DNA from 2 places in the Massilia sp. BHUDP2 genome. Region 2 is predicted to be linked to the other one. Evidence: riboswitches for the same ligand, from Rfam matches in the RefSeq annotation. Region 2 holds a riboswitch; the other holds the start of a gene.

Region 1 (8,825 bases), on a different contig from region 2:
CCTGGCAAATTGCGTGGCAGAATGTGATTTCTGCGATGCAAGCCCATCTACAGTTGCGGCCTCCTGAAACCCACTGCAGCGCGCAGCAGGTTTTCCGAGTACTCATGTAGCGGGCATCGAAGATAAAGCAGTGGCGCCGCCGTGGCGCCCGCAACTTTACGCCGACTGGAGCGCTCACATGATTTTCGCTCACCTGACCAAGCACTGGATTGCACGCCGCAGCCAGTACACGCCTGCCTCCTGGATGCTGAGCATCGTGCGCAGCCTGCGCGTGCTGCGCTACTGGCGCGAGCACCAGGCCCTGTGCCGCCTCGACCTGGTACGCCGCTTCGTCGCGGCCGCCCCCAACGACGACCTGTTCCACCACCTGAGCCACCGCAGCTACCTGGCGCGCGACCTGAGCGCGCGCGAGCGCGTGCAGTGCGTGCTGTCGCACTACCGCTTCGAGGACGCCGCCTTCAGCAATGCCTACCACCAGGCCGTCTACGGCGGCGGCGGGCTCACGCTGTGGCAGCACGACACCGGCGAGCACAGCTTCCTGCTGCGCCTCGAGATGGCGCCGCGCCACGATGCCGAGGGCGACCTTACCATCTCGCTGGTCGCCGACGGCAAGTACCTGCACCGCCTGTCCTATACCTGGATCGACGGCCAGCTGGCCGGCAGCGAGCTGCCCACCGTGCCCTTCGTGACCCGCAACCAGGGCCGCTGGCTCGACTCCGGCGCCGCCTTCGACGCTTTCGAAGAAGCCTTCCCCAACAACTCGCCGAGCTTCTTCTGCTTCGCCGCGATGCAGGGCGTGGCGCAGGCCCTGGGCATCGACCAGGTGGTGGCGATCAAGTGCACCTCGCACATCGCCTACGATCCGGCCGACCTGAAGCACTTCGAGAATGCCTACGACGGTTTCTGGAAGATTCTCGGCGGGGTCGAGATGCCGGGCCGCAGCTACCTGATCCGCCTGCCCTTCTACCTCAAGCCGCTGGCCGACATGCCGTCCAAGCACCGCAAGCGCGCCGCCCAGCGCCGCGAATACTGGCGCGCCATCGGCGACTCCACCCGCACCACCATGCTGCGCCACATGGTGCCGGCCGCCAGCGCCCAGGCGCGCGCGGTCGCGGCGCCGGCCACGGCCGAGGCCTGAGGCCGGGCGGCTCGTCGCGGCCGCCCGCCATCCCGTCTGTCCCATCCGGGGCGTGCCGGCAAGGCCGGAATCCGGCGCGCCGGCCCGGGCATTCCGACTATGATGATGGGACATGCCTTCTCGAGCCCATTCGACATCCGACAGCCGCGCGTCGCCCGCCGTCCCCATGCCCGCCTTGCCGCGCCTCGTCGCCTGCGCCTGCGCACTCATCGCCGCCATTTGCCTGCTGGGGTGGGCGGCCGGCATCGATTCGCTCGTTTCCGTCTTCGCCGGTTTGCCGGCCATGGTCCCGCTGACCGCCACCCTGACCCTGCTCGCCAGCGGCACACTCACTTTGCACGGGCGCGGCGCCGATACCCGCTTCGGCCCGGCACCGGCGCTGCTCGTGACCGTCATGGCGGCTGCGATCCTGCTGGCACATGGCAGCGCGCGGCTGGACTGGCCATTCGCAGCGTCCTTCATTGCCGACCATGCCGGCTGGTGGCGTTTGTCGTCGCCGCTGACCGCGGCGATGTTCTTCGGCATGGGCATCAGCCTCCTGGCCCTGCCCCGTGCGCGCCATGTCCAGCTCGCGCAATGGCTGGCGCTCGGGGTGCTGTCCCTGGCCGCGCTCACGCTGGCAAGCTACATGTTCCGCGACACCTTCCTGTACCAGTCGCTGCCCGGCAGCGGCACCTCGATCCTGACGGCCCTGGTGCTGATCCTGCTGCCGCTGGGCGCCCTGGCCGCACGGCCTTCCGAAGGAATGATGGCGGCGGTCGCCGGCCACACCCCAGAGGCGCAGATGGCGCGCCGGCTGCTGCTGTCGGCCATCGCCATGCCGGTCCTGCTCGGCGCGCTGGTCTGGCTCGCCCTGCACTTCGATACCATCGACACCGAAACCGGCATCGCGCTGCTGGTCTGGGGGATCGTGGCCCTGATCGTGGCGAGCACCTGGCACGCGGCGCTGCGCCTGAACCGCGCCGATGCCGCCCGCCGGCGCGCCGAGCAGGCGCTGGAACGGGCCCTGGCCTCGTTGCGCGAAGCGGACGCGCACAAGGACCGCTTCATGGCGGTGCTGGCGCACGAGCTGCGTAATCCGCTGGCCCCGATCCGGGCGGCGGCCGACTTGCTGCGCCTGCCAGGCGGCGCCGACGCCGCGCAGCAGCATCGCACCGCCGAGATCATCGGGCGCCAGGTGGAAACGATGACCCACCTGGTCGAGGACCTGCTCGACGTGTCGCGCGTGCGGCAAGGCCTGATCGCGGCGGAACGCGCGCCCGTGGACCTGTGCCTGGTCCTGAACGACGCCCTCGACCAGACCCGCCCGCTGTTCAGGCAGCGCCGCCACCGGCTGCATGCGGACCTCCCGCCGCAGGGGCCGGTCGTGCTGGGCGACCACAAGCGCCTGGTACAGATCGTCGCCAACCTGCTGGTCAACGCCGCCAAGTACACGCCCGAAGGCGGCGAGATCCGGCTGGCCCTGCACGTCGGACGCGAGCGCGCCGAGATCAGCGTGCACGACAACGGCGTCGGCATCGAGGCCGGAATGCTCGGCCGGGTGTTCGACTCCTTCAGCCAGGTCACGCGCACGCCGGGCCGCAACGAAGGTGGCCTGGGCATCGGCCTGGCGCTCGTCAAGAGCCTGGTCGAACTGCATGGCGGCACCGTCAGCGCGCACAGTCCGGGACTGGGCCTGGGCAGCACCTTCGTGGTGACCCTTCCCTGCGCACCCGCGGCCGCCCCCACAGACGCCATGGCGTCCTGAGTTCCGGCCCGTCTTGCCACATTCACCACGGCCTCCCGTGTCCGTGCTACACTGCCGCCTCGCTAGGGGTCCTGGCATGCGCGAGAAGCGCGTTGCCGGGTGAGAGATACCCTTCGTACCTGATCTGGATAATGCCAGCGAAGGAAAGCGCAACGCAGTTCCCATCCTTGTTTGCCCTTCCCCCACGTTGGCTCCGGCTTTTTTAATGAAAGCAGCGCGCCATGCTTGATGTGGCGCGCGAAGACGAGCAAACCATGACATCCAAGCTGAAGTACTCCCTGATTGCCTGCGCCATCCTGCAGGCCTTCTCCACCAACGCATCCGCACAAGCGCTTGACGGCGTGGCCTCGGTGGTCGTCACCGGCAGCCGCTGGGTCGCCAGCGACCGCGCCAGCATCGGCGGTTTTTCCGACGCGCCGCTGCTCGATACCCCGGCATCGATCACCGCCATCAACCGCACCCAGATGCTGGACCTGTCGATCCGCAACGTGACCGACGCCGCCCGCTACGATGCTTCGATCGGCGACGCCTACAACGCGGTCGGCTATGCCGAGCAGTTCTCGATCCGCGGCTTCGCCCTCGACAACGCCACCAGCTACCGCAAGGACGGCATCGCGATTTCCGCCGACACCCAGATCCCGCTGGAGAACAAGGAACGCATCGAAGTGCTGCGCGGCCTGGCCGGCCTGCAGGCCGGCGTCGCGGCGCCGGGCGGCATGCTCAACTTCGTCACCAAGCGCCCGACCAATGCGCCGCTGCGATCCATCCTGGTGGAAGCGAGCGAGCGCGGCACCCTGCACGGCTCGATCGACCTGGGCGGCCGCTTCGAGGACCGCCGCTTCGGCTATCGCATCAATGCCGCAGCCGAGGACCTGAAGTCCTACGTGCGCGGCGCCGATGGCGAGCGCCAGTTCGTCTCCGCCGCCTTCGACTGGCAGATCAGCCCGGACGCCCTACTCCAGCTCGACGTCGACCACCAGCACAAGGCGCAGATCACGGCGCCTGGCTACCAGCTGCTGCGCAACGAAGTCCTGCCGACCGGCGTATCGGCCAAGACCCTGCTGAACGACCAGCCCTGGACCAGGCCGGTCGAGACCGACAGCAGCAACCTGGGCCTGCGCTTCGAATACCGCCTGAACCCGGACTGGACCGCCACGGTCAAGGCCAACAAGCACTGGTTCAAGCGCGACGACTACACCGCATTCCCCTACGGCTGCAGCAACGAGGGCGAGGGCTTCTATCCGGGCTACTGCTCGAACGGCGACTACGACGTGTATGACTACCAGAGCGTGGGCGAGCGCCGGACACCGTGGGGCCTGCAGGCCATGCTGCAGGGCCGCTTCGCCACGGGCGCGGTGCGCCACCAGCTGACCGTGGGCGCCGCCCTGTCCGAGCGCCACGACAGCTTCGGCGAATACGTCTACGACTACGCCGGCTACAGCAACATCTGGAACAACCAGGCCGTCGATCCGGCCCCGGGCAATCCGCGTACCGGCCCGGTGATGGAGCGCCGCAGCGACCGCGAAAGCGCGCTGTTCGTGCAGGACGTGGCGGCGCTGTCCGACAAGATCACGCTGCACACCGGCCTGCGCTGGGTAAAGCTCAAGCGTGACGAGCTGGCCGAGATCGAACAGGGCTGGGTGCATGCCGACGATTCCTTCGTGCTGCCGAGCGTCGCCCTGGTCTACAAGCCGGCGCGCGACTGGAGCGTCTACGGCTCGCTGAGCCACGGCCTGCAGCACGGCGGCATCGCCGAAATGGGCACCGCCAACGAAAACAGCGTGCTGCCGCCGAGCCGCTCGAAGCAGGTGGAAGTGGGCGTCAAGGGCGTGGTGGGCAATGCGGTGATGCTGTCGGCCGCCGCCTTCGACATTCGCCAGGGCCTGGAGTACGTCAACGCCGCCAACCTCTTCGTGCGCGCCGGCCAGCAGCGCCACCGCGGCGTCGAACTGGCGGCCCAGGGCAAACTGAATTCCGACCTGAACTACAGCCTGTCCCTGATGGCGCTCGACGCCGAACAGACCGGCACCGGCGACCTCGATGTCGAAGGCAAGCGCGTGACCAACGTGCCGGAGTTCCGCTCGACCGCCTGGGTGGAATACGCGGTGCCGGCGCTGCGCGGCCTGAAAGTGGACGCCACCTGGCAGTACTCGGGAAGCAAGGCCTTCGACCCGGCCAACCGCGCCGTCGTGCCGGGCTACCACGTGGCCGCGCTGGGGGCCTCGTATGCGCTGCGCGTGGGTGGGATGAACACCATCCTGCGCGCCCGCGTGGACAACGTGTTCGACAAGTTCTACTGGCGCGACGTGACGCAGTCGCTGGGCGGTTACCTGCTGCCGGGCGCGCCGCGCACCTTCAGGGTGTCGGCGCAGTTCGACTTCTAAGGAGTTGTAGGGTGGGCGGCTTCGCCGCCCACGCGGTGATCGATGTCGGCTCCGCTTTCGCGCAGAATGATCTTGCTGCCAACTATCACCGCGTGGGCGGGAGACCCGCCCCCCTACGGTCAACGCATACTCAGTCGGCCAGCTCAGCCAGCTTGCCCAGGCAGCGCCGCTGGAAGCCATCCAGGCCGGCGGTCACGAAACTGTCGTCCGGCTCGATCACCTCTGCATCGAGCAGCAGGCGCAGCTTGGCGATGCGGTCGCCCTGGGTCAGCGCCTGGGCCAGGTGCGGCCCGTCCGGGTCGCTTGCCCAGGCGATCGCCTCGACCACCTCGGCCGGGAAGTCCCAGTGGCGGGCGATCACCGCCGACAGCTGGCGGCTGGCCTCGAACAGTTCGATCCCGAAGGTCCCCGAACCGGGCACCTTGCCCTGGCAGACCCGGTCCGCGATCTGGAACGCGACCTGCAGGCCCACGTTCTGCATCAGGCCGGCCAGGTAGGATTCGAACACGCCGGCCGACAGGCCCGGCGCCATCACGCTGGCGGCAAAGGCGCAGCGCTCGGAATGGCGCCACACGTTCGGCGCCACCTGGCGCGCGACGCCCTGCACCTTCACGCGGATCAGCGGGCGCATCGCAATGCGCGCCAGCAGCATGCGCAGGCCGTTCAGGCCGAGCATGGTCACCGCGCCGTCGAGGGTCTCGATCGGTTTGGCCGGCCGGTAGTAGGCGCTGTTCGCCTCGCGGATCACTTCGGCGACCAGCACCAGGTCGCGTCCCACCTCGGCCGACAGCGCGGCAGTGGAGATGTTCTCGTCCGACAGGGCGCCCAGCAGCTGCGTCACGAGTTCCGGCACGCGCGGCACCAGGCCGGAGGCGCTTTCGGGGTCGTCCGTGAGGGCGCGCAGCTCGTCGAGGATCTGCCGTTCGATCTCCGGACTGGCGTTGGTGCCGCTCGAGGCGGCCAGCCAACGGTAGTAGGCAGCGTCCACATCGGCCGCCATATCGGTCTCATTTGCCACCGCGGCCGCATCAGTGGCGGCTGAGGCAGCGGTCTCCTTTTCGGTGCCGCCGAGCAGGCGGCCTATCCAGTTTTTCACAGCGCACCGCCGTAGTTGTCAAAGCTGAGAAAAACATTCTAATACCATACGGCAACAAAAAGGCAAATGTAACCGCTTGTCTCCTAAATCCACCTCAATCAAGAGACAAAGAGTCAGCAGGACGCCCCAGCAGACCCTCCACCTGGCGCAAGCGCTGTTCCAAGCTGCCTTCGAGCAGGACGTAGGAGATGGCACGCGCCTGCAGCGTCTCGACCAGCATCCGGTGCACGGTCTGGCGCACCTCTTCCGATTCGCGCTGCAGCCCGTCCGGCTCCCAGGGGCTGTCGGGCGCCGTCACCAGGGTCCAGGCGTAGTCGTGGCTGCCGGCGAGGCGCGCCAGTTGCGGGTCGACGCGGCCCCAGTACTGGCGGCTGTACAGCGCCGTCATCAGGGGCGTCGTGTCGCAGAACAGGAAACCTGCGGCGCGCCCGGCCGCCTCGTCCTCGCGCGCGCGCTGGGTGCAGGCGATCGGGTACTGGTCTTCTTCGTCCGGCACGCGGCCGTGGGTATCGACGAATTCGCGCAGGTATTCCGGCACCCACACGGTGCCGTAGCGCCGCGCCAGGGCGTCGCACAGGGTCGATTTGCCGGACGATTCGGCGCCGAGCACGGCGATGCGCATCGGCTTCGGCGTCACGCATCCCTCCGCGCGATGTTCGACCAGGCGCGCCAGCCGGTCCAGGCCAGCACCACGAACACCCCATACAGGATGGCGGTCAGGTGCAGGTCCTTGTAGATGTACAGGCCGACGTAGAGCACGTCGACCACGATCCACACCAGCCAGTTCTCCACCTTCTTGCGGCCCAGCAGGAGCTGGCCCACCAGGCTGCCGGCGGTCAGGAAGCCGTCCGCATGCGGCACATCGGTGTCGGTGAGACGGTCGAGGAACTGGGACAGCAGTACGAAGCCGATGGCCCAGGCGGCGATGGACCAGCCCCAGCCCGCAGGCTTCAGGCGCGTGACCACCAGCGGCCGGTCGCCGGCGCCGTGCAGCCACTGGTACCAGCCCCATACCGAGGCGCCGATGAACACGAACTGCAGGCCCATGTCGCCATACAGCCTGGCCTCGAAGAAGACCACGGCGTACGTGCTTGACGACGCGATCGAGAACAGCCAGGCCCAGTGCTTCTGGCGGATGTTCAGCAGCACGGTGGTCACCGCCAGCAGGAAGGAGATGAGTTCCAGCGGCGTGGTGCTGAAACCGAGAAAGGCGAGCGGTTCGTTCATTCGATGCGGGGGACGCAAGGTCAGGTCAGCAGGCGATTATGGCCACTCGCTGACCAATGCGCAAGGCTCACCGTCCGGATCCGGACACGATTGCCCCCAGCCGGGCAAGGCCGGCCTGATCGAGAGCCGCTTCGCGACCCGCTTTACCTGAGCTTGCGGCGGCGCGCGCCGCCCAGGCCGAGCGCCGCCAACGCGAACAGGGCCAGCGAGCCGGGCTCCGGCACCTCGGCAGTGAGCGCCCAGCCGTCGATGCTGCCGGCGTCGCCCGCTTCGCTGTCCACCACCGTCAGGGTCCAGGCGCCGAACACGTTGTGGCCGATGAAGGCGGCCAATGCCTCCTCCGGCCGGAACGACCCGGTGTAAGGGGCATAGGCATAGCCTTCGGCGATGCTGATGGCGGCGCCGTCGTCGAACAGGGTATCGGTATAGTTGGCGCCGCCCGAGCCGCCCTGGCGGTTCGACAGCAGCACGGTCATGCCGTCATGGCTCAGGCTCAGCACCAGGTCGGCATCCCAGCCGTGGGTGATGTTGACCAGTGCGTTGACGTCCAGGACGCGGCCATGGCGCTCCACGTTCAGGGTCGAACTGACCGTGCAGGTATCGCAGATCTCGACCGGCACGTTGGGGCTGGCGACGGTGATGACGCCGGCGTGGGCGCTGGTGCTGCCGATGGCGAATGCGGCGGCAAGGGTCAGGCAAAGGGAGCTGAGTTTCACGATGGTCTCTTCTGGAATGTGTTGTGGTGGAGTGCTCTCCCCTTGGCGCGGGAGAGCCTCTGCTTACGTGTGCTTAGTTGATCTTGACCAGGTCCATGGCGTCGAAGGAGACGGCCGGGGTCAGCCAGCTGGAGGAGCTGGTGGACCCGCTGACGACCCAGATCTTGAGCGTGTTCTGGCCGGCGATCAGCGCGCTGGCCGGAATCGTGTAGTCGTAGGTGATATTGCGCGCGCGGTAGGTGCCGACCGTCATGGTGCGGGTCGATGGCTGGCCCGGCGGGAACAGGTCGCCGGACTGCGAGCCGACGAAAGGCGAGGTCCAGTTGTTCACGTTGATCTGCGGGCGGCCGCCTGCCTGCGCGGCGGTGATGCCGATCCTGAAGCGGTAGGTCGAGGTGGCCGAGATCTGGCTCGCCTTCAGGGCGAAGCTGATCGTGACCGGGCCGTTCGGCGCGGTATTCAAGCCCTTCCACTGGAAGGCCGGCATGTGCAGGCCGGGCGTCGAGATGCCGACACG
Region 2 (8,825 bases):
TTCGCGAACACCTGCTCCAGGGTCCAGCCCTTCTTGTCGAGCAGGTAGGCGACCTTCAGGTGGAATTCGCGGTACAGGCCGCTCCTGTCGCGATCGAGGGCGCCGGCGCCGGCAGTGAACAGCGCGTGGTTGTCCTCGAAATCGAAGTCGCCCGCCTTGCCCACGTAGTCGGCATAGCCTTCCAGCAGCCATTCCGGATAGCGCAGCATGACCGTGCGCCCGAAACGGCGCGACACGTCGTTGTGGGTGATCTCGTGCGCGATGAAGTAGGACAGCGGGCGCTGCGCGGCATCGGCCAGCGGCCCGCCATTCGGTGTATGGATGCGGTTGGCCGGGATGTCGGAGGCGCGGATGAACACCTGCCGGGTCAGCCAGACGTCGGCCGCCCCGCCCAGGCGGGTGCTGAAAGCGCGGCCATAGAGCCACAGGCGCCAGGGCTCGTTGCAGAAGAAGATCTCGACCGGCGTTTCGCGCTGGTGCAGGGTCGAGGTACGCAGGCGCCGCGTCACGTCGTCCAGCACCGCGGTGATCTCGCCCGGGATGGGTCGATCCGACCAGATCCGGTAGTTCTCGTAGCTGTAGCGGTAGTCGAACATCGGCTTGGGAGAGGCGGCGGCGAGCGCATAGGCGGCGAGCGGCGCCAGCAGGACGGCAAGGAAGGTTCTCAGTATCCGGGCTTTCGGCATCATGCACGCGAAACGTGGCGCAGCGATGGCGGGATGCCGGTGCTGCAAACCGCGCCAAGTTAAGGCATGCGTCTTATTGAAGACTTAACACGGCGCGTGCGGGCCGCATTTTATTCACCACGGATGCGCTAGTCCTCTTCCCAGGATTCACGCGGGGCATCCGGGCGGCGCCGGTAGATCTTGCCCTGGGTGGTGAAGCCGATCAGGCGCGCCACCACGGCCGCGAGGTACATCACGCCCACCAGCATCTCGATGCTGCACAGGGCGCGCGCATGCACGGTGAGCGGAATCACGTCGCCGATGCCGGTGCTCGACAGCAGTGCGAAGCTCAGGTAATTCAGCTCGCTCCAGGTACGCGGAGCGGAGGCGTTGACGGCGGCCGCGAAGGTGCCGGGATGCAGTTCCTGCACCATCAGGTACAGGTGGGTGAAGCCCCAGGCCAGCAGGGTGAAGGTGGCGCCGGCGGCGAACAGCTCGTCGGTGGTGGCCCGGCGGTCTTCCATCATGTAGGCGATCAGGCTGCCGGCGGCGTAGAAGTAGAACAGCGCTTCCAGCGCCGAGGACCAGGGCAGCAGCGTGCCGCGCAGGTCGTAGAAGGTCTGCAGCGCCAGCAGGATCACGATCGGCACCGCCAGCGCCACGCTGATCCGGGTCTCGCCCGGCGTGCGCCGCACCATGCGGATGGTCAGCGACAGCACCAGAATGCCGAACACGTTGAAGGCCGTGTGCCCGGCGGGTTCGTGCTCGATAAAGGGGTACAACAGCATGCCGAGCAGCTGTACCAGCAGCAGGATGGCCGAGGGGTGGCGGCTGGTATGGATGAGCAGGCGCAGCGGTCGCATGGTCGGTATGGCAAGAGTGGCAACGCTGCCATTGTAAGTTCAGGCGTGCCGGAACAGCGCGCAGAAGTCGCGCACGGCCGCCGCCGGGTCGGCCGCCGCGTACACGCTCGTGATCGCCGCCACCATCGAGGCGCCGCGCCGCACCAGCGGTGCCGCATTCAGCGGGGTCATGCCGCCGATCACCACCATCGGCAGGGCCACGCGGTCGCGCCAGACCTCGACCAGTTCGGGCGGCGTGACGAAGCTGTATTTCTTGACCGGGGAGGGATAGAAGCCGCCGAAGGCGACGTAGCTGGCGCCCGCCTGCTGGGCGTTCTCGGCCAGTTTCAGCTCGCCGTAGCAGGAGGCGCCGACGATCTTGCCCGGTCCCAGCAGGGCCCGCGCCTGCGCCACCGACATGTCCGTGCCGCCGACGTGCACGCCGTCGGCGTCGAGGTCGCGGCACAGGTCGATGTGGTCGTTGATCACGAGCGGCCGGTTGTGGCTGCGGCACAGCGCCAGCAGGGCCGCGGCTTGCTCGGCGCGCAAGGCCGGGCTGGCGCTTTTATGGCGGTACTGCACCAGGGATGCGCCAGCAGTCAAGGCGAGGTCGGTGACCGCGAGCAGGCGTTCGGTGTCGTCCCAGTCCGGGGTGACGAGGTAGAGCCCGCGCATGAAGTGTTGTTTCACGATGTTCCTTTCAGTGTGTATGCAGGATGCGGCGCGGGATGCGCTGTCCGGGCGCAATCCGGAAGGCGTGCGCCAGTGTCTGGTGGCAGTAGTCCTGGGCATGCTCGAGCGCTTGCGCCATCGGGTCGCCCAGCGCGAGGCGCGCCGCGATGGCGGCGGCCAGCGTGCAGCCGCTGCCGTGGTAGCTGTGCGGCAGGCGCGGCAGGCGCCAGCTGCGCTGCTCCACCCCGCCCTGCAGCCAGCGGTTGACGACGATGTCTCCCTCGCCATGACCGCCGGTGACCAGCACGTGCTCGCAGGGGACCTCCCCCAACGCCGCCGCCTCCGGCAGGTTCGGCACCAGCACGGTGGCCAGCGGCAGCAGCTCGGCCAGCGCGGCGATGGCGTTGCCCTTGCCGAGCGCGTCGCCGTGGCCGCTGGCCAGCACCGGGTCGAGCACGACCGGCAGCGCCGGGGCGGACGCGCGCAGCCGGCGCAGCAGCCGGGCGATGACGGCCGCGTTCTCGCGGCTGCCGGGAATGCCTATCTTGACCGCGTCGATGCCGAAGGCATCGACCAGGGCATCGGCCTGGCGCAGGACCAGGCCGGCGTCGACCGGGTGCACCTCGTGCACCCGGTTGTTGTCCTGGACGGTCAGGGCCGTCGCCACCGGCAGCGCGTGGCCGCCGAGGGCGCCGATGGCGGCGATGTCCGCCGCCAGCCCTGCCCCGCCGCCGGGGTCGAGCCCGGCGAACACGAGCACGGTCGGCACCATCAGGTGGCCATGCCCTGCAGCGGCGACGAGGGCGAGGCCGCGAAGCGCTTCGGCATGCGCCCCGCCAGGCGCGCCTCGCGCCCGGCGATGACGGCGTGGCGCATCGCGCGCGCCATGCGCACCGGATCGTGGGCGGCCGCGATCGCGGTGTTCATGAGCACGCCGTCGCAGCCGAGCTCCATCGCGATCGCCGCATCCGAGGCCGTGCCGACACCGGCATCGACCAGCACCGGCACCGATGCCTGCTCGATGATGAGCGAGAGGTTCCAGGGATTCAGGATGCCCATGCCGGAACCGATGAGCGAGGCCAGCGGCATTACGGCGACGCAACCGATCTCCTGCAGGATGCGCGCCTGCACCGGGTCGTCGCTGCAATAGACCATCACGTCGAAACCGTCGCGCACCAGGACCTCCGCCGCCTTGAGCGTTTCGGGCATCTGGGGGAACAGGGTCTTCTCGTCGCCCAGCACCTCCAGCTTGACCAGCTTGCGCCCGCCCAGCAGCTCGCGCGCCATCTGCAGCGTGTACACGGCGTCTTTCGCCGTGTAGCAGCCGGCCGTGTTGGGCAGGATGGTGAATTCCTCCAGGGGCAGCACGTCGAGCAGGCTGGGAGCGTTCGGGTCCTGGCCGATGTTCACGCGGCGGATCGCCACGGTGACGATCTCGGCGCCGGCTGCCAGGGTGGCTTCGCGCGTCTGCGCCAGGTCGCGGTACTTGCCGCTGCCGACCAGCAGGCGCGAAGCGTACTGGCGCCCGGCGATGGTCAGGAAGTCGTTCTCTACGATTGCATTCATTGTCATCTCCTTGTTTTCAACCGCCGCCGATGGCGCGCACGATGTCCACTTTGTCGCGGGCCTGCAGCCGGCGCTGCGGCCACTGCTGGCGCGGCACCACTTCGCGGTTGACCGCCACCGCCACCGCTTGCTCGGCCAGGCCCAGCTGGCCCGCCAGGTCCAGCAGCGAGACGCCCGCCGGCACCTGGTACAGGGCGCCGTTCAATTCGATCTCCGTCATCAGACCTCCCGGTACAGCCTGGCGCCGCCGCGCACGAACTCGATCGCCTTTTCTTCCATGCCCTTCGCCAGCGCGGCCCCTTCGGCCACGCCGCTGGCGGCGGCATACTCGCGCACCTCCTGCGTGATTTTCATCGAACAGAAATGCGGGCCGCACATCGAGCAGAAGTGCGCCACCTTGCTTGACTCCTTGGGCAGGGTCTCGTCGTGGAAGGCGCGCGCCTTGTCCGGGTCGAGGCCGAGGTTGAACTGGTCTGCCCAGCGGAATTCGAAGCGCGCCTTCGACAGGGCGTTGTCCCGCAGCTGGGCGCCAGGGTGGCCCTTGGCCAGGTCGGCCGCGTGGGCCGCGATCTTGTAGGTGATGATGCCGTCCTTGACATCGTTCTTGTCGGGCAGGCCCAGGTGCTCCTTGGGCGTGACGTAGCACAGCATGGCGGTGCCGTACCAGCCGATGGTGGCGGCGCCGATGCCCGAGGTGATGTGGTCGTAGCCGGGCGCGATGTCGGTGGTGAGCGGCCCCAGGGTGTAGAACGGCGCTTCGCTGCACTGTTCCAGCTGCAGGTCCATGTTCTCCTTGATCAGGTGCAGGGGCACGTGGCCGGGGCCCTCGATCATGGTCTGCACGTCGTGCTTCCAGGCGATCTGCGTCAGTTCGCCCAGGGTCTTCAGCTCGGCCAGCTGGGCTTCGTCGTTGGCGTCGTAGATCGAGCCGGGACGCAGGCCGTCGCCCAGGCTGAAGGACACGTCATAGGCCTTCATGATCTCGCAGATCTCCTCGAAATGCGTGTACAGGAAGGATTCCTTGTGGTGCGCCAGGCACCACTTGGCCATGATGGAACCGCCGCGCGAGACGATGCCGGTCAGGCGCTTGGCCGTCATCGGCACGTAGGCCAGGCGCACGCCGGCGTGGATGGTGAAGTAGTCGACGCCCTGCTCCGCCTGCTCGATCAGGGTGTCGCGGTAGATCTCCCAAGTCAGTTCCTCGGCCTTGCCGCCGACCTTTTCCAGGGCCTGGTAGATCGGCACGGTTCCGATCGGCACCGGCGAATTCCGGATGATCCACTCGCGCGTCTCGTGGATGTGCTTGCCGGTCGAGAGGTCCATCACGTTGTCGGCGCCCCAGCGGATCGCCCAGGTCATCTTTTCCACTTCCTCGCCGATCGAGGACGTCACCGCCGAGTTGCCGATGTTGGCGTTGATCTTCACCAGGAAGTTACGGCCGATGATCATCGGCTCGATTTCCGGGTGGTTGATGTTGGCCGGGATGATGGCGCGGCCACGGGCCACCTCGTCGCGCACGAACTCGGGCGTGATCTCGGCGGGGATGCTGGCGCCGAAGGACTGGCCCGGATGCTGGCGCGACAGCAGGCTGGCCACGCGCGCGCCCATGGGACCGGAATCGACCAGCGAAGCCAGGTATTCCTTGCGGCGCAGGTTTTCGCGCAGGGCGACGAACTCCATCTCGGGCGTCACGATGCCCTGGCGCGCATAGTGCATCTGGGTGACGTTGCGCCCGCTGCGGGCGCGGCGCGGGGTGCGCTGCAGCTCGAAGCGCAGGGCGGTGAGCGCCGGGTCAAGCAGGCGCGCCTTGCCGTAGTCGGAAGTCGGGCCCGCCAACTCCTCGGTATCTCCCCGTTCGAGGATCCACGGCGTACGCGGTGTACCCAGGCCGCGGCGGATGTCAATGCCGGCAGCCGGGTCGGTGTAGGGTCCGGAAGTGTCGTAGACGAACAGCGGCGGATTCGCCTCGCCGCCGAAGCTGTCGGGTGTCGGGGATTGCGAAATCTCGCGCATCGGCACGCGGATGTCGGGCCGGCTGCCTTCGATGTAGACCTTGCGCGAGTTGGGGAAGGGTTCGATGGCCGCCTGGTCGACCGTGGCGGTCGCGGCGTCGAACTTCAGAGGTGCGTTCATGTGGCTCCTTTGCGGAGCCAGCAAAGGAGTGTGCCAGGATCGGCCAGGCAGGCGCGTGCGCGCCCCGGGCCGTGTTCTGACTGCTTCCCTTCGCTGGCATTATCCAGATCAGGTTCGGAGGGTATTTCTCACCCGCGTGTCGCGTTTGCGACAGCAGGACCCCTAGCGTGTGCCGCGCCCGGCTTTCCGGAACGCAGCGGGGCGGATTATAGCCGCATCTACTCTATAATGGTTCTTTTCGCACAATTTTTATCTCACCACATCATGGAACTTGCCAAGTCTTTCGAGCCCGCAGACATTGAACAATACTGGCGCACCGAGTGGGAACAGCGCGGTTACTTCACCGCCACCATGGAAGACGGCAAGCCGTCGTTCAGCATCCAGCTGCCGCCGCCGAACGTCACGGGCACCCTGCACATGGGCCATGCCTTCAACCAGACCGTGATGGACGGCCTGACCCGCTACTACCGCATGCGCGGCTATAACACCGCCTGGATCCCGGGCACCGACCACGCCGGCATCGCCACCCAGATCGTGGTGGAGCGCCAGCTCGACGCGCAGAAGATCTCGCGCCACGACCTCGGCCGCGAAGCCTTCGTCGAGAAGGTCTGGGAGTGGAAGGAAAAGTCGGGCAACACCATCACCGGCCAGATGCGCCGCATGGGCACCTCGCCGGACTGGAAGCGCGAATACTTCACGATGGACGAAAGCCGCAGCAAAACCGTGGCGGAAGTCTTCGTGCGCCTGTACGAACAGGGCCTGATCTACCGCGGCAAGCGCCTGGTCAACTGGGATCCGGTGCTGGGCACCGCCGTGTCGGACCTGGAAGTCGATTCGCAGGAAGAAGACGGCTCGATGTGGTACATCAAGTACCCGCTGGCCGACGGCTCGGGCCACCTCACGGTCGCCACCACCCGTCCGGAAACCCTGCTGGGCGACGTCGCCGTGGCGGTGGACCCGACCGACGAACGCTATACCCACCTGCACGGCAAGCTGCTGAACCTGCCCCTGACCGGCCGCCAGATCCCGGTGATCGCGGACAGCTACGTCGACAAGGAATTCGGCACCGGCTGCGTCAAGATCACCCCGGCCCACGACTTCAACGACTACGCGGTCGGCCAGCGCGCCAACCTCGCGCCGATCAACATCTTCACCCTGGACGCCAAGATCAACGAGAACGGCCCGAGCCAGTACCAGGGCCTGGACCGCTTCGCCGCGCGCAAGCAGATCGTCGCCGACCTGGAGGCGCAAGGCCTGCTGGCCGAAGTCAAGCCGCACAAGCTGATGGTGCCGCGCGGCGACCGCACCGGCGTGGTCATCGAGCCGATGCTGACCGACCAGTGGTTCGTCGCCATGAGCAAACCGGCGCCGGAAGGCACCTTCAACCCGGGCAAGTCGATCACCGACGTGGCGCTGGAAAAGGTGGCCAACGGCGAGATCAAGTTCGTGCCCGAGAACTGGACCACCACCTACAACCAGTGGCTGGGCAACATCCAGGACTGGTGCATCTCGCGCCAGCTGTGGTGGGGCCACCGCATCCCGGCCTGGTACGGCGAGAACGGCGAGATCGTGGTCGCCCGCACCGAGGAAGAAGCGCAAGCCAAGGCCGCGGCCCAGGGCGTCACCGGCGCACTGCGCCGCGACGACGACGTGCTGGATACCTGGTTCTCCTCGGCCCTGGTGCCCTTCTCGACCATGGGCTGGCCGGAAGAAACCCCGGACATGAAGCACTTCCTGCCCTCGTCGGTGCTGGTGACCGGTTTCGACATCATCTTCTTCTGGGTCGCCCGCATGGTGATGATGACGACCCACTTCACCGGCAAGGTGCCGTTCGAGACCGTGTATGTGCACGGCCTGGTGCGCGACAGCCAGGGCCAGAAGATGTCCAAGTCGAAGGGCAACACGCTCGACCCGATCGACCTGATCGACGGCATCGACGTCGAGTCGCTGGTGGCCAAGCGCACCACCGGCCTGATGGACCCGCGCGCCGCCGAGAAGATCGCCAAGGCCACCCGCAAGGAATTCCCGGAGGGGATCCCGGCCTTCGGCACCGACGCCGTGCGCTTCACCATGGCGAGCTACGCTTCGCTGGGCCGCAACATCAACTTCGACCTCGGCCGCTGCGAGGGCTACCGCAACTTCTGCAACAAGCTGTGGAACGCCACCCGCTTCGTGATGATGAACACGGAAGGCAAGGACTGCGGCCAGCCGAATCCGGAAGACCTGTCGCAGGCCGACCGCTGGATCATCTCCCTGCTGAACCGCGTCGAACTCGATATCGCCAAGGGCTTTGCCGACTACCGCTTCGACAACATCGCCAGCAGCATCTACAACTTCGTCTGGTACGAATACTGCGACTGGTACCTGGAACTGGCCAAGGTCTCGGTCCAGCAGGGCACGGAAGCGCAACAGCGCGCCACCCGCCACACCCTGCTGCGCGTGCTGGAAGTGGTGCTGCGCCTGGCGCACCCGATCATCCCGTTCGTGACCGAAGCCCTGTGGCAGGCGATCGCGCCGCTGGCCGGCAAGACCGGCGATTCGATCATGCTGCAGCCCTACCCGCTGGCCGATACCTCGTTCGTGAGCGAAGAGGCGGAAGCCTGGATGGAACAGCTCAAGGCCCTGATCGACGCCACCCGCAACCTGCGCGGTGAGATGTCGCTGTCGCCGTCGGTGCGCGTGCCGCTGATCGTCGAGCCGGGCAACGCGGAAGACCGCGCCCGCATGGCGGTGTTCGCCCCCTACATCCAGGCACTGGGCAAGCTGCAGGAGGTGCAGGTGGTCGACGCGCTGCCGGAATCGCCGGCCGCCGTGTCGATCGTCGGCACCACCAAGCTGATGCTGAAGGTCGAGATCGACGTCGCCGCCGAGCGCGAGCGCCTGTCGAAAGAGATCGCGCGCCTGCAGGGCGAGATCGCCAAGGCCAGCGGCAAGCTGTCGAACGAAA

The links. A riboswitch is a leader RNA that binds a small molecule or an ion and turns the genes downstream of it on or off. The one in region 2 is predicted to bind thiamine pyrophosphate.
Region 1: another riboswitch for thiamine pyrophosphate. It lies ahead of ACK6C6_RS06555 (TonB-dependent siderophore receptor); the one in region 2 lies ahead of thiC (phosphomethylpyrimidine synthase ThiC).

What each region holds. Positions count from the first base shown of each region.
Region 1 covers NZ_JBJUVW010000001.1:1,458,428-1,467,252, reverse strand. The annotation lists gene ACK6C6_RS06565 (DUF535 family protein) at 179-1,138, shown strand; gene ACK6C6_RS06560 (ATP-binding protein) at 1,251-2,885, shown strand; TPP riboswitch at 2,940-3,048, shown strand; gene ACK6C6_RS06555 (TonB-dependent siderophore receptor) at 3,140-5,269, shown strand; gene ACK6C6_RS06550 (HDOD domain-containing protein) at 5,400-6,269, opposite strand; gene ACK6C6_RS06545 (AAA family ATPase) at 6,460-6,987, opposite strand; gene pnuC (nicotinamide riboside transporter PnuC) at 6,999-7,592, opposite strand; gene ACK6C6_RS06535 (proprotein convertase P-domain-containing protein) at 7,736-8,308, opposite strand; gene ACK6C6_RS06530 (rhamnogalacturonan lyase B N-terminal domain-containing protein) at 8,382-8,825, opposite strand, start outside.
Region 2 covers NZ_JBJUVW010000004.1:451,867-460,691, forward strand. The annotation lists gene ACK6C6_RS23615 (hypothetical protein) at 1-689, opposite strand, end outside; gene ACK6C6_RS23620 (ion channel) at 815-1,528, opposite strand; gene thiE (thiamine phosphate synthase) at 1,568-2,182, opposite strand; gene ACK6C6_RS23630 (hydroxymethylpyrimidine/phosphomethylpyrimidine kinase) at 2,208-2,951, opposite strand; gene ACK6C6_RS23635 (thiazole synthase) at 2,951-3,745, opposite strand; gene thiS (sulfur carrier protein ThiS) at 3,762-3,965, opposite strand; gene thiC (phosphomethylpyrimidine synthase ThiC) at 3,965-5,878, opposite strand; TPP riboswitch at 5,947-6,052, opposite strand; gene ACK6C6_RS23650 (valine--tRNA ligase) at 6,143-8,825, shown strand, end outside.